Regions from separate parts of the Neorhizobium sp. AL 9.2.2 genome, predicted to be linked through region 2. Evidence: predicted binding sites of a transcription regulator. Region 2 holds the regulator's gene; each other region holds the start of a gene.

Evidence for each region. Region 2 encodes LexA, which represses DNA repair genes until DNA is damaged. Its sites were predicted from a motif close to TGTTCNNNNTGTGTTCNG; they were not measured.
Region 1: G6K99_RS10085 (putative DNA modification/repair radical SAM protein) is a predicted target of LexA. The motif match lies at 1,569-1,586, and genes of this name have one in related genera.
Region 3: G6K99_RS05085 (sel1 repeat family protein) is a predicted target of LexA. The motif match lies at 1,958-1,975, and genes of this name have one in related genera.

The regions. Positions count from the first base shown of each region.
Region 1 covers NZ_JAALXU010000003.1:686,002-690,214, reverse strand. The annotation lists gene G6K99_RS10090 (UdgX family uracil-DNA binding protein) at 1-331, opposite strand, end outside; gene G6K99_RS10085 (putative DNA modification/repair radical SAM protein) at 331-1,563, opposite strand; gene greA (transcription elongation factor GreA) at 1,806-2,282, shown strand; gene G6K99_RS10075 (glycosyltransferase) at 2,346-3,398, shown strand; gene G6K99_RS10070 (3-deoxy-manno-octulosonate cytidylyltransferase) at 3,469-4,213, shown strand, end outside.
Region 2 covers NZ_JAALXU010000003.1:1,276,039-1,280,251, reverse strand. The annotation lists gene G6K99_RS12795 (ComEC/Rec2 family competence protein) at 1-2,072, shown strand, start outside; gene lexA (transcriptional repressor LexA) at 2,053-2,772, opposite strand; gene G6K99_RS12785 (VOC family protein) at 2,965-3,840, shown strand; gene kdsA (3-deoxy-8-phosphooctulonate synthase) at 3,845-4,213, shown strand, end outside.
Region 3 covers NZ_JAALXU010000001.1:1,061,474-1,065,686, forward strand. The annotation lists gene amn (AMP nucleosidase) at 1-962, opposite strand, end outside; gene G6K99_RS05080 (DUF2147 domain-containing protein) at 1,131-1,481, opposite strand; gene G6K99_RS05085 (sel1 repeat family protein) at 2,003-2,269, shown strand; gene G6K99_RS05090 (pyridoxal phosphate-dependent aminotransferase) at 2,459-3,568, opposite strand; gene G6K99_RS05095 (hypothetical protein) at 3,690-4,034, opposite strand.

The sequences.
Region 1 (4,213 bases), 590 kb from region 2:
CCGCAACCACATCCGGATCGGTCGCCATACCCAGAAAATTGCGCCCGTGCGCCATGCGAAACAGCATCCGGTAGAGAAGCGAGAACCGCGTCGGATCGGAATGGCAGATGACCGAGGCGGCAAGCTTCAGAAAGGCTGGAGGAACACCCTGCGTCACCGGCTTGTCGACAGGCTCAGGCAACTGGTTGCCGTCCAGCCCGAACAATCCGTCCGTGTCGTCCATCGTGCGCCACTCGACACGATCAGGTGCGATGCCGGCGGCGAGATAGGCACGCGCAGCATCGCGCCACTCGGTCAGATCGCCTCTCCCCCGCAACAAGACTCGGTACATCATAGAAGCGACAGCTGCTCCGGCTTTGGCTGGAACATGGATCGCAGATCGGCCCGGTCGGCAAGCTTGCGCGGTGTCCACCCTTCGCAGGTGATAAAGGGCTGTACCTTCTTCAGAGACACGCTCAGCCGCTTTAAATCCTCCAGTCGCAGCTTGCGAAACCTGCGCGACGACAGGATCGCTCCGACGGTCTTGGTCCCGAAACCCGGCACCCGCAGCAGCGTCTCCTTGTCCGCCCTGTTCACATCGACCGGGAACTTGTCGCGGTTGCCGAGCGCCCAGGCAAGCTTCGGATCAAGGTCCAGATCCAGCATGCCGTTTTCCGTCGACGCCGTAATCTCGCCGATCTCGAACCCGTAGAACCGGTAAAGCCAGTCAGCCTGATAGAGCCGATGCTCGCGCATCAGCGGCGGCTTGATCAGCGGCAGTGTCTTCGAGGAGTCCGGGATCGGGCTGAAGGCCGAGTAGTAGACGCGCTTGAGGCTGTAGCTGCCATAAAGTCTGGCGCTCGTCCCGAGGATCGTCGCGTCGTTGGCGCCGTCTGCCCCGACGATCATCTGCGTGCTCTGGCCGGCAGGCGCGAACCGCTTGCGACGCTTGGTCTGCAGCGTCGGATCGCGCATTTCCTCGATCTTCAGGCGCAGATCGCCCATCGAGCGACGAATATTGGCGGGCCGCTTTTCCGGCGCAAACTGGCTGATCCCTGCGTCGGTCGGCAGTTCGATGTTGATCGACAGACGGTCGGCATAAAGCCCCGCCTCCTCGATCAGCTGCTGCGAAGCTTCTGGGATCGTCTTCAAATGGATGTAGCCGCGAAAATTATGAACGGTCCGCAATTCCCGCGCGATCCGCACCATGTCGCCCATCGTGTGATCGGACGAGCGGATAATGCCCGACGACAGGAACAGACCCTCGATATAATTGCGCCGATAGAATTCCAGCGTCAGCCAGATAACCTCTTCGGGCGTGAACCGGGCCCGCTCGACATTGCTGGAGGAACGATTGATGCAATAGGCGCAATCGTAGATGCAGAAATTCGTCATAAGGATTTTCAGAAGCGAGATGCAGCGGCCATCCGGGGCATAGGCATGGCAGATGCCGGACCCTTCGGTCGAACCCAAACCGCCGGATACCGACGAATCTCTCTTTGATGTCCCGCTGGAGGCGCAGGAGGCGTCGTACTTGGCAGCGTCCGACAGGATCGCCAACCGTTCTTTCAGCGACTTCTTCATTAGTACGTTCTCTATATGTTCTTTATGACTGCGTCAACCCGTTGACAAATCGAGGGACGTTTGATTCATTCAACTCCAGCTGGCGCATCTGACACCATTTCGATTTTCCTAGCGGGAGCAGTCGAAATTCTGTTATGATGCCCTAAATTCAGATGCTGCAGATGGTTCCGAAGTTACCGCTCCGGAACCTGTTTCTTTTTGTGTCCGCGGCATCCGCGGACATGCGCCTTAAGGACAAGAAAATGGTTGAAAAGGTACCGATGACGCCGAAGGGGTTTACCCAGTTGCAGGAAGAACTGCGCTGGCGCCAGCAGGAGGAGCGTCCCCGCATCATCGAAGCGATTGCGGAAGCGCGCGCCCATGGTGACCTTTCGGAAAACGCCGAATACCACGCGGCCAAGGAAGCCCAGAGCCACAACGAAGGCCGCATCGGCGAGCTGGAAGATTTCACGGCCCGCGCCGAAGTGATCGATCTCTCCAAGATGTCCGGTTCCACGATCAAGTTCGGCGCAACCGTCAAGCTGATCGATGAGGATACCGAAGAGGAAAAGACCTATCAAATCGTCGGCGATCAGGAAGCCGACGTGAAGGCTGGTCGCATCTCGATCTCCTCGCCCATCGCCCGTGCCATGATCGGCAAGGAAAAGGGTGACAGTATCGAAGTCGTCGCCCCCGGCGGCTCCAAGGCCTACGAGATCCTTGCCATTTCCTGGGGCTGATCGCTCGTGGAAACGTCTGGCGAAGTCGCCACGGAGATGGGCAGCGGTATCGCTCCCGGCTCCGTGGTCGATATATCCGATATCGAAGTAATTGCGCCGAACTTCAAGAAGCGGCTCTCCGGCGTGACGTCCACGATCGTCCAGCTGATTCCGGTGCAAAGGGCAAAGGGTCAGAAGATCGCGGTCCTCGGGCCCGGCCTGCCCTCCCACCTCCCCCACATCCGCTATGCCGACCTTCCCGCGCTGTGGTCACCGCCATCAGGGCGGCGCGCCCGTGTCTGGCATGCCCGCCGCAATATCGAAATGCTGCCCGGCCTCTTCATGCGCGATGTGCTGCGGATGCCGCTGAAGCTCTTGTTTACCTCCGCCGCGCAACGAACCCATTCCGCCTGGACGGGTTTTCTGATCAGCAAGATGGATGCGGTCGTCGCGACGTCTGCACGATCGGGTTCATACCTGAAAGCGCCCTATAAGGTGGTGCACCACGGCGTCGATCTCGATCTCTTCCGTCCCTCCGGCCCATCCGACCCTTCCTCCCCGGCAGATGGTTTCGGCAAGCATCTGATCGGATGCTTCGGGCGCGTTCGGCATCAAAAGGGCACAGACCTTTTCGTGCGCGCCCTGATCGAACTGTTGCCGTCCTATCCCGAATGGACGGGCGTCGTCTGCGGACGTGTCACGCCGGACAACAAGGTTTTCGGCGATGCGTTGAAAGCCGATGTCGCCATGAGCGGTCTGACAGATCGCATCCTGTTCATGGGCGAAGTGGACGACATCAAACCTTGGTACCGTCGCCTGTCTCTTTATGTGGCACCGTCCCGCAATGAAGGCTTCGGATTGACGCCGCTCGAGGCGATGGCATCGGGAACCGCAGTCGTTGCAAGCGATGCCGGCGCCTATTCCGAAATGATCGTCGAAGGTGAGACGGGATCGGTTGTTCCGGCCGGCGATTACACGGCGCTTCGCGATGCGCTGCGCACCTATTTCGAAAACCCTGCACTGGCCGGCCAGCAGGGCTGGAGCGGTCGCGAGCATGTGCGCGTCGCCTTCGCCATCGAAAAGGAAGCCAACAATCTGGCGGAAATCTACGAAACGCTTTTAGAGACCAGACCATGAAAACTTCAGAGGCATCCGGTGTCACGCGACCGGTCCGGCTCTGCCCGCATCTGCATGGAGGACGCTTCGAATGACGGAACTTTCTGCCGGGATGGCGCAGCACAGACCGACGACGAGCGGACTTTTGAGCGAGGGAGACTGGCAGCAGTTTTTCGCCGGCTATAGCCACATCGTCCTTGTCGCCAACAGTGACGAGCAGAACTTCAACGAGATCCACGCCGCCTATCCGGAAACGACGCTGTTCGTCTTTTTCAACTACGTCAGCAAGGTGCTGAAAACGCCGTTCACGCGCAATTCGCTGCTGGTGGCACGCACCAGCCGCGTCGGGTCCGAACTGATCTACGACAACGCTCTCGACAAGGTGCTGGCCCTGCTGCCGGGCCCCGGGTTTACCGGCGTCATGAGCATGCGCGCCGCCACGATGGAACAGGTGACGGAACCGGCCGAGTTCGGCGGCGTCGCAGCAGGTGCCATCGACCTGTGCGGTTACCTCGAAGATTTCTACCCGCGCGACCATACCGCCAGCTCGGGCTTCGCGCTTTCGGTCTGGCTCTGCGAGAAGGTGCCGCAGGCCAAGGTCGTGCTGTGCGGTTTCTCGGGACGCCGCAGCCGCAAGTGGCAGATGTTCCACATCCACGACTGGACGTTCGAACAGTCGGTGCTGCAACTGCTCGCCAACAGCGACAAGCTCGAAATGGCGGGACGCACGGCCTTCAATCCTTACAAGGCGCTATCGCGCCACTTCCCCGATATCGACAATAGCAACTTTGTGTTTGCCGCCATCCAGGTCCTTTCCGAACGGCTGGAAAACAGCA
Region 2 (4,213 bases):
ATTCGCCCGTCACGACGACCATCAGCGGGATTGTCGAACGACGCGAAGCCGATGCACAGCGCCGCTGGCGCTATATCCTCAGGATCGAGCAGACATCTGAGCCCTCGCTTTCACGACCGCCACAGCGCGTCTCGGTTCTTGCCAGAAGCCAACACGACCCTGCAGACATCGGAGAGCGCGTTTCCGGCCGTGCCCGTCTGTCGCCACCCTCTGGCCCGGCGCTTCCCGGATTGAACGATTTCGCCTTCTCCTCCTACTTCGATCAAATCGGGGCCGTTGGCTTCTTTTACGGCGCGCCTAGCGTACAACCGGCGATCGATGACCAACCCGGGTTATGGTCGGACATGCAGCGGGGGCTTTTTGCGCTTCGCAGCGCAATCGGCAATCGCATCCGCGATACGGTCAAGGGGGATGCGGGCGCTTTTGCTGCCGCAATCGTGACCGACGAGCGCCGTGCAATTTCCCGTGAGACGACCGAGGCGCTTCGTCTGTCCGGACTGGCCCATATCGTCGCGATCTCAGGCCTCAACATGGCGCTGGCAGCCGGTATCTTCTTCGTCGGCGTTCGCTCCGTCCTGTCGCTGTTTCCAGGCTTTGCGCAGGCCTATCCGATCAAGAAGTTTGCCGCGTTCGGTGCGCTTGTCATGGCGACCGCCTATTACCTAATTTCCGGGTTCGGGGTTTCCGCCGAGCGGGCCTATATCATGATGGCGGTGATGCTGGTCGCCGTGCTCGTCGATCGACCCTCCATCAGCCTTCGCAACGTCGCCCTTTCGGCAATCATCATCCTCGCCATCTCGCCGTCGGAGATTCTGGGTCCGAGTTTCCAGATGTCGTTTGCGGCAACCGCGGCACTGGTGGCAGGGTTCGCCCTCTGGACGCGATATTTCGCGAAAGGAAAGGAGGAGACAAAAGGTAGCAACCGTTGGATAACGGGTATTGCGGCGACGTTGCATTTCATTGCCGGGATCGTGGTGACGTCGCTGATCGGCAGTACGTCGACGTCGATCTATTCGATCGAGCATTTCCACCATCTGACCACCTACGGCCTCGCGGCCAATCTCGCGGCCATGCCGATCATTTCCTTCGTGGTGATGCCGGCAGGTCTCGTGGCCATGCTGCTGATGCCGTTCGGGCTGGATGCTCCCGTTCTGTTCATCATGGGCGAGGGGCTGCGGATCGTCATTCGCATTGCCGAGATCGTCGCCGCATGGGGCGGCGATATTGCCATCGGCCGGCAGAACCCGCTTTTCCTGCCTCTGGCGACGGCAGGCTTTCTGCTTCTGACGCTGCTGCGCACGCCGCTGAGGTTGACAGGCGCGCTGTTCATGGCGGTGGCTTTGCTCTTTGCGGTCCGCTCAGGCTCGGCGCCGAGGCCTGATATCGTCATATCCGAAGACGGCGCATCGGTCGGCGTGATCCAGGATGACAAGATCACCCTCAATCGAACCCGACCGCCGGGATTTATCTACGATCAATGGCGGCGAGCGCTGGTGCTTGAGACCGGAGAACAACCGCTCGCCTTGCCGGTTCTTGCCTCTTCGGAACCAGCGCGAGGTGCCAGCCTTGCGAAAAGCGATGACAGACCACCTGGACCACATTCGCGACCGGATTTGACGCGCCGGGAAATCGAATATGTCAGGGGTTTTCTTCAAGCATTGAAGCCCGGACGATTCGCCTGTCTGCCGAAAATCCTGTGCGCGGCGCAGACTGCTCAGGACATCCGGATCGTCACCGTCGAAGACAACCGATACACCGGTCTTGCCTGCGATGTCGGTCGGATCATCGTCTCGCCCGGCGCACGCTTCGATACTTGCCGCTCCGGCGCCTTGCTTCTCAGCGGGCGGACGTTGCGCCGGACTGGCGCACTGGAAATCACCATTATTCCGAACGCGACAGCGCCAGACATCAAGATTACGGCGGCGATGCGAGACAGCGCACAGACCTCAAGCCGTCCGTGGACCGTCCACCGGTTCTATGACTGGCGAACGCGACAATTCGACTTTGGCATCCCGGAGGCTGTTGCTGCGCATCTCCGGGATGACAGCGTTCTCAATGGTAGCGGCGAATAAGGCCGACAAGCTTGCCCTGGACCTTCACCCGGTCGGGCGGGAAGATGCGGGTCTCGTAAGCCGGGTTTGCCGCTTCCAGTGCGATCGAGGCACCCTTGCGGCGGAACCGCTTCAGGGTCGCTTCTTCCTCATCGACCAGGGCAACGATGATATCGCCTGGACTTGCGGTGCTGGTATTCTTGATGATGACGGTATCGCCATCGAGGATGCCGGCATCGATCATCGAATCGCCCTTCACTTCGAGCGCGTAATGATCGCCGGAACCCAGCATCTCGATCGGAACGGCGATGTCATGGGTGTTGTTCTGGATCGCGGAGATCGGCACGCCGGCAGCGATTCGACCCATGACCGGAATGTTTGTCGAGAACGGATTGTCCGCCATGACCGGCGCCGGCTTCTGAGCGACGACCGGTTGCGTTTTGCCGAGGCTTCCCTCGATGACACTGGGAGAAAAACCCCGTCGCGGATGAAGGTTCGCCACATAGGCGTCAGGCAGCTTGATCACTTCGAGCGCGCGTGCTCTGTTCGGCAGACGGCGAATAAAGCCACGCTCCTCGAGCGCGGTGATCAGCCTATGGATGCCGGACTTCGATGCAAGGTCGAGAGCGTCCTTCATTTCGTCAAACGACGGCGGCACGCCTGATTCTTTCATCCGCTCGTGGATGAACAGAAGTAACTCCTGTTGCTTGCGTGTCAGCATGGACGGGACCCTCAGAATTGGAAACAAATGCAGAACGGACGCTATATGTTCTATCTGTGTTCCGCAAGCCCCAAATTTTTGCTCAAGAATAGTCTCATTTCAGCGTTCGATCACGTATTCAGTTCGTGCGCAGCACTTGCCGAGTTTCCCGCGATAGCCAATGTTCTGCGGAATAAGACTTTGGGGGTGTAAGTGGGTAACAAGTCAGTCGATCATTTGGTTCTGCCCGTTGCAGATCTGGCGTCAGCGCGGGGGAGGTTGACCGCTCTCGGCTTTACTGTGGCACCTGAAGGTGTTCACCCTTTCGGCACAGCCAATGCCTGCATATTCTTCGCGGATGGCTCGTATCTCGAGCCGCTGGCCATTGTGAACCGTCGGCAAGCCTCGCTTGCGGCAAAACGAGGCAACGTGTTCACCGATCGCGACATCCGCTTCCGCGGCCAGCGGAAAAGGGAAGGTCTATCGGCGGTGGTCGTCGGGACGCAGGATGCAGCGGCCGATCATATCCGTTTTGTGGACGGGCACATGTCTGCGGGCGAGATGCTTCAATTCTCCCGCCCGATGCAGTTGCCCGATGGTGGGGAGAGCGAAGTCTCATTCCGTCTGGCGTTCGCGGCAGTTCCCGAGGTCGATGACATCTTGCTGTTTTCCTGCCAGCGCATGGCCGCATTACCGGCAGATCGCGGTGGTCTTGATGAGCACGCAAACGCCGTTACAGGCCTTCGAGAGATCGTCTTTTCTGCAGATGACCCGCTGGAGTTTCTGCCGCTTTTCGAAACCGTGTTCGAGACGCAACCCGAGCAAGGGAAAGACGGTCTGCGGATCGAAGCTGCCAATGCCAGCATCCGCATTCAATCCAACGACACGTTCAGCGACGAGTTCCGGTCTTCGATGAAGCCCTTGTTATCGTCGCGCCTCGCTGCGCGCGGGATCATCTTCAAGACCACCGATCTCGCCGTGACAGAGATCACCCTTGCTGCTAATGACGTCGCATTCATCCGCAGGGATGGCCGCGTGATCGTGTCGGCAGCCCCGGGGCAAGGTGTGGTTTTCGGTTTCGAGGAATAGTGAAATGACAGTCTCCGCCAATTCTGAAGTGTCCGTGGGCGAGGGGAGTTCGAAAGTCGTTTTCTCAAACACGGCAAAGCTCTCGCTGATTGCCGGTCCCTGCCAGATGGAAAGCCGTGATCATGCGTTCATGATCGCCGGCACGCTTGTCGAACTCTGCAAGAAACTCGGCATCGGCCTCGTCTACAAATCCTCCTTCGACAAGGCCAACCGCACGTCGATCTCCGGCAAGCGCGGCATCGGCTTGGACAACGCGATGGCGATCTTTGCCGATCTGAAGACGGAATTCGGCTTTCCCGTTCTGACCGACATTCACACTGAAGAGCAATGCGCTCTCGTGGCGGATACGATCGATATCCTGCAGATCCCCGCC
Region 3 (4,213 bases), on a different contig from region 2:
GCGCAGTGTCCCACCATCAGCCACGCATGCGGACGCAGCACGGCGACATGGTCGGTGATCGTCTTGGCGTTGGAAGGCCCGACGCCGATATTCACGAGAGTAATGCCGGAATGATCGCCCTTCTTGAGGTGATAGGCCGGCATCTGCGGCATCCGGATCGTGCCCGGGTTCTCCGGCCGGTCGTTGCCGGCGGTGGTGAGGATGTTGCCCGGCTCCACGAACTCCGTATACCCGTCGCCACCTTCCGCCATCAGCTTGCGCGCCCAGGCGGCGAATTCGTCGATGTAGAACTGGTAGTTCGTGAACAGCACGTAATTCTGGAAATGCTCTGCCCCGGTCGCGGTATAATGGCTGAGCCTTGCCAGCGAATAATCGATGCGCTGCGCGGTGAACGGCGCAAGCGGCGCAGGCTCGCCGAACGGGGCCTCGTATTCGCCATTGGCGATAAGATCGTCCGTATTGTTGAGATCCGGCGTGTCGAACAGGTCGCGCATCGGGATGTCGGCCATCGCGTTGCTGACGGAAGACTCGATATGCGCGCCTTCGCCGAATGCGAAATGCAGCGGGATCGGTGTCGTCGATTCCGACACGATCACGGGAACGCCGTGGTTGCGAATGAGCAGATCGAGCTGCTCGATCAGGTAATGGCGAAACAGTTTCGGCCGGGTCACCGTTGTCGTGTAGACGCCGGGGGACGTCACGTGGCCATAGGAGAGACGCGAATCCGCATGGCCGAACGACGTGGTCTCGATCATCACCTGCGGATAGCAGGCGCGGTATCGACCGGTCACGGCCGCACCCTTCGCAAGTGCGCCGAAGGCATCGATCAGGAAGGACGTGTTGCGCTCGTAAAGCGCTGTCAGCGCATCGACGGCTGCTTCCGCATTGTCGAAAGCCTGCGCCGCGACAGGGCTCGGGCTGATGAAAGCAAGGGCGGGGAGTGAAGAGATTCGTGTGTTCATGCGCTATTATAATGGGAAGTTTTCGACAATCAAACGACAGCTGACGGGGATAATAGCCTGATCTCATCCCCAATCGCCGGCGAGACCTGCACTGCTATCCCGGCCCACCCGTTACAGAGGTGACTGCCGGGATCGCAAACGCTGCCGCCTGCTATCGCGACGATAGCGTCAGAGGCGCGTCCAGGTCTGCGACTTGCAGAGGATCTTCATCACGCAGCCCTTCATCTTGAGCGAATTGCCGCTGACCGAGCCGGAGCCGCTATAGGTCTTGTCCGCCTCGGGATCGGTGATCTCACCGGTATAGTCGCCGCCCTTGGGCGAAAGCTTGCCAATCTGCCGTCCCGCATGCTTGCCGGTTTTCAGCGTCACGCAGAAGGCGCCGCCGCATTTGCCGATCTCGGCCGTCTCGCCGCTCGCGGTCTTCCAGTTCCCCTCGATCGCTTCTGCCGCATGGCTGGTGCCAGCAATGCCGAATACGGCAAGCGAAACGGCGGCTGCAAGTATCGATATGCGTTTCATGATGGTTTTCCCTCCCGGAGCCGGCGCTTCCGCACCGGTCATATGTCTGAGCGTTCGCACCTCCTCGCGCGAACAGCGGAAAATCTAGCTTACGCACACGTAAAGGTAAATATCCTGAGCCTGCGCATGGGGCGGAATATCAGCCGATATCTGCCGCCGTTTTTGCCGAGCGACGCGCGTTTATTTCGACGCGATGAAAACGCGACCCGAATTCGTGGTGAAGAAAGGGTTGAAATCCAGATCTGAATTTTTCGTAAAAATGTCCGCAAAACCCTTAATAGCCAAGGGCCGCGATGTTTAACAAAAAACCAAGTTTACCAAGCGTTTGCACTTTGTTTTCAGCAAATTAATCATGCTTTTTAGGCGCTTTTTGCAAGCTTTGGCCGATACTCAAATCATCAAAGAGCGGCAAAAACCGCCACCCGGAAGGGCCGATAACAAGCTGCACAAGACAGCGACGGTCCCGACGGAAAACAGGGCAGACGACAAGAACAACGTTCTCGAAACAGGGATACGAACCGATGGCACGCTTTGAAATGAATGCTTCCGAAATGGCCACCATGGGTGGCGAGGCTCGCGCAGACGTTCTCTGCGACATGGGTCTGATGTATGCGACCGGTCGGGGTTGCCCGGTCGATCTGGTCTCTGCCCACAAGTGGCTGAACATTGCCGCGATCAAGGGCTGCGACCGCGCCGCCGAACTGCGCGCCGATCTGGCTGCGACGATGACCAAGATGCAGCTGGCAGAAGCGCTGCGCGCAGCCCGCGAATGGATGACCATCCACTAACGCGCAAGCGCATATTTCATTCATGCGACCGGCCCAGAAGAAGGCCGGCGATTAAGAACAAGGGCCTACCAGAGAGAAAACGGGATGGAGACGCGGCGCGAACCGGAGCTGTTCCCGGCAACAAACCGCAGCCGCTGAAGATCAAAAGACCGCGACCGGCAGAAACAAGGCCGGCGCGGTCTTTCTGTTCTAGAGACCCTTCAGAACTTTCGGCAACGCCTCTTCCAGCAATGCCATATCCTGCTCCGGTCCTGCGCTGATGCGGATGCAGCGGTTGAGCGGTGCCACGCCCGGCATACGAATGAAGACGCCGTGCTCCATCAGACCGTCGACGATCGCCCGCGCATGGGTACCATCGCGGCCGCAGTCGATCGCCACGAAATTGGTCGCCGATGGCAGCGGCTCGAGCCCGTTTGCCCTGGCGATCGCCGAGATCCGGTCGCGGGACGCTTTGATCTTGTCGATCACCTCAGCCAGATACTCCTGGTCTTTCAGTGCCGCGAGTGCCGCCGCCACGCCGACCCGGTTCATGCCGAAATGGTTGCGGATCTTGTCGAACGCGGTGGCGTTGTCGGGCGTCGAGATGGTGTAGCCGACCCGCGCGCCCGCCAGACCGTAGGCCTTGGAGAAGGTCCGGGTGCGGATGATGTTCGGCAGGTCGATCAATGCCGAAAGCTTCGGCGCTGCGCCATCGGGCGCCGTTTCGCAATAGGCCTCGTCCAGCACCATCAGGCAGCTTTCCGGCAGGCCCCGCGCGAAGGAGACGATCTTTTCGGCGTCGTTCCAGCTGCCCATCGGATTGTCGGGATTGGCGAAGTAGACCAGCGGCGCGTTTTCGCGGATGACGGCGTCCATCAGGGCGTCGAGATCTTCGCGATCGTCGCGGTAGGGCACCGTCACCAGCGTGCCGCCATGGCCGGCGACATGGAAGTTGAAGGTTGGATAGGCACCGTAGGACGAGACGACGGGCATTCCCGGCTCGATCACCATCCGCACGATCTGCCCGAGCAGGCCGTCCACGCCTTCGCCGATCGCAATGTTTTCGGCGTTGCAGCCAAGATGCGCGGCAAGCGCCTGCTTCAGCTGGTAATTCTCCGGGTCCGAATATTTCCAGCTGTCTGCGGCGGCGGACTTCATGGCTTCGATGACTGACGGGGCAGGGCCGAACCCGTTCTCGTTGGCGCCAATTCGGGCTTGCACGGCAAGCCCTCTGGCGCGCTCAATGGCCTCGGGGCCGACAAAGGGAACGGTCGCGGGAAGAGCGCCAATGAGCGGCGTGAAGCGCGAGAATGAAGACATGATATCAGGATCCGGTTCAAAAAGTCCGCACACAATAGGGGGCTTTGAACGGCGTGCAAGGGCGGACAAGGCCGCTGATGGCGCGCATGAAGCAAAACTATGCCCCTGACGACGACCCGGCTTAGTGGCTCGTTTCGAACGAAAGCCGGATGACGTGATGCAGGAATTCCGCATCGATCAGCATGTTGAAGGCGACCGTGACCTTCTCCTCTTCGTGGCGCATCACGGTGCAGCCGATTTCGTCGTGAATGCCGAGGATTTCCAGGAAGAAGTTGGCCGGTACCGGCAGGCTGGGACTGACGTCCAGTTCGGCGCCATAAAGAGAGATTGTCCGGATCAGGCATCGGAAGGCGGTATTGGTCGAGAGATGGTGTCCGACAAAGATGATCCGGCCAGGCCGGTCTATCGTAAACTTTTCAAATGCCCGATCGCCCGTATGAGCATGGTCGTGTGCGGTATCCTTCATCATCGTACCCGGCAGATCGCCTCCCTCGTTCTCGTCCTCGACTATGACTTTATTCCTCTTTTTATGAATCATTCTGAAACAGATGGGTAAAATGCCGCTGATCTGCGCGTTTTCGTCGCGTCATGATCACGCGTTGCGCAAGTTGCACCGTTAGTGTGCCGAAATCGGGCTGTTGACGG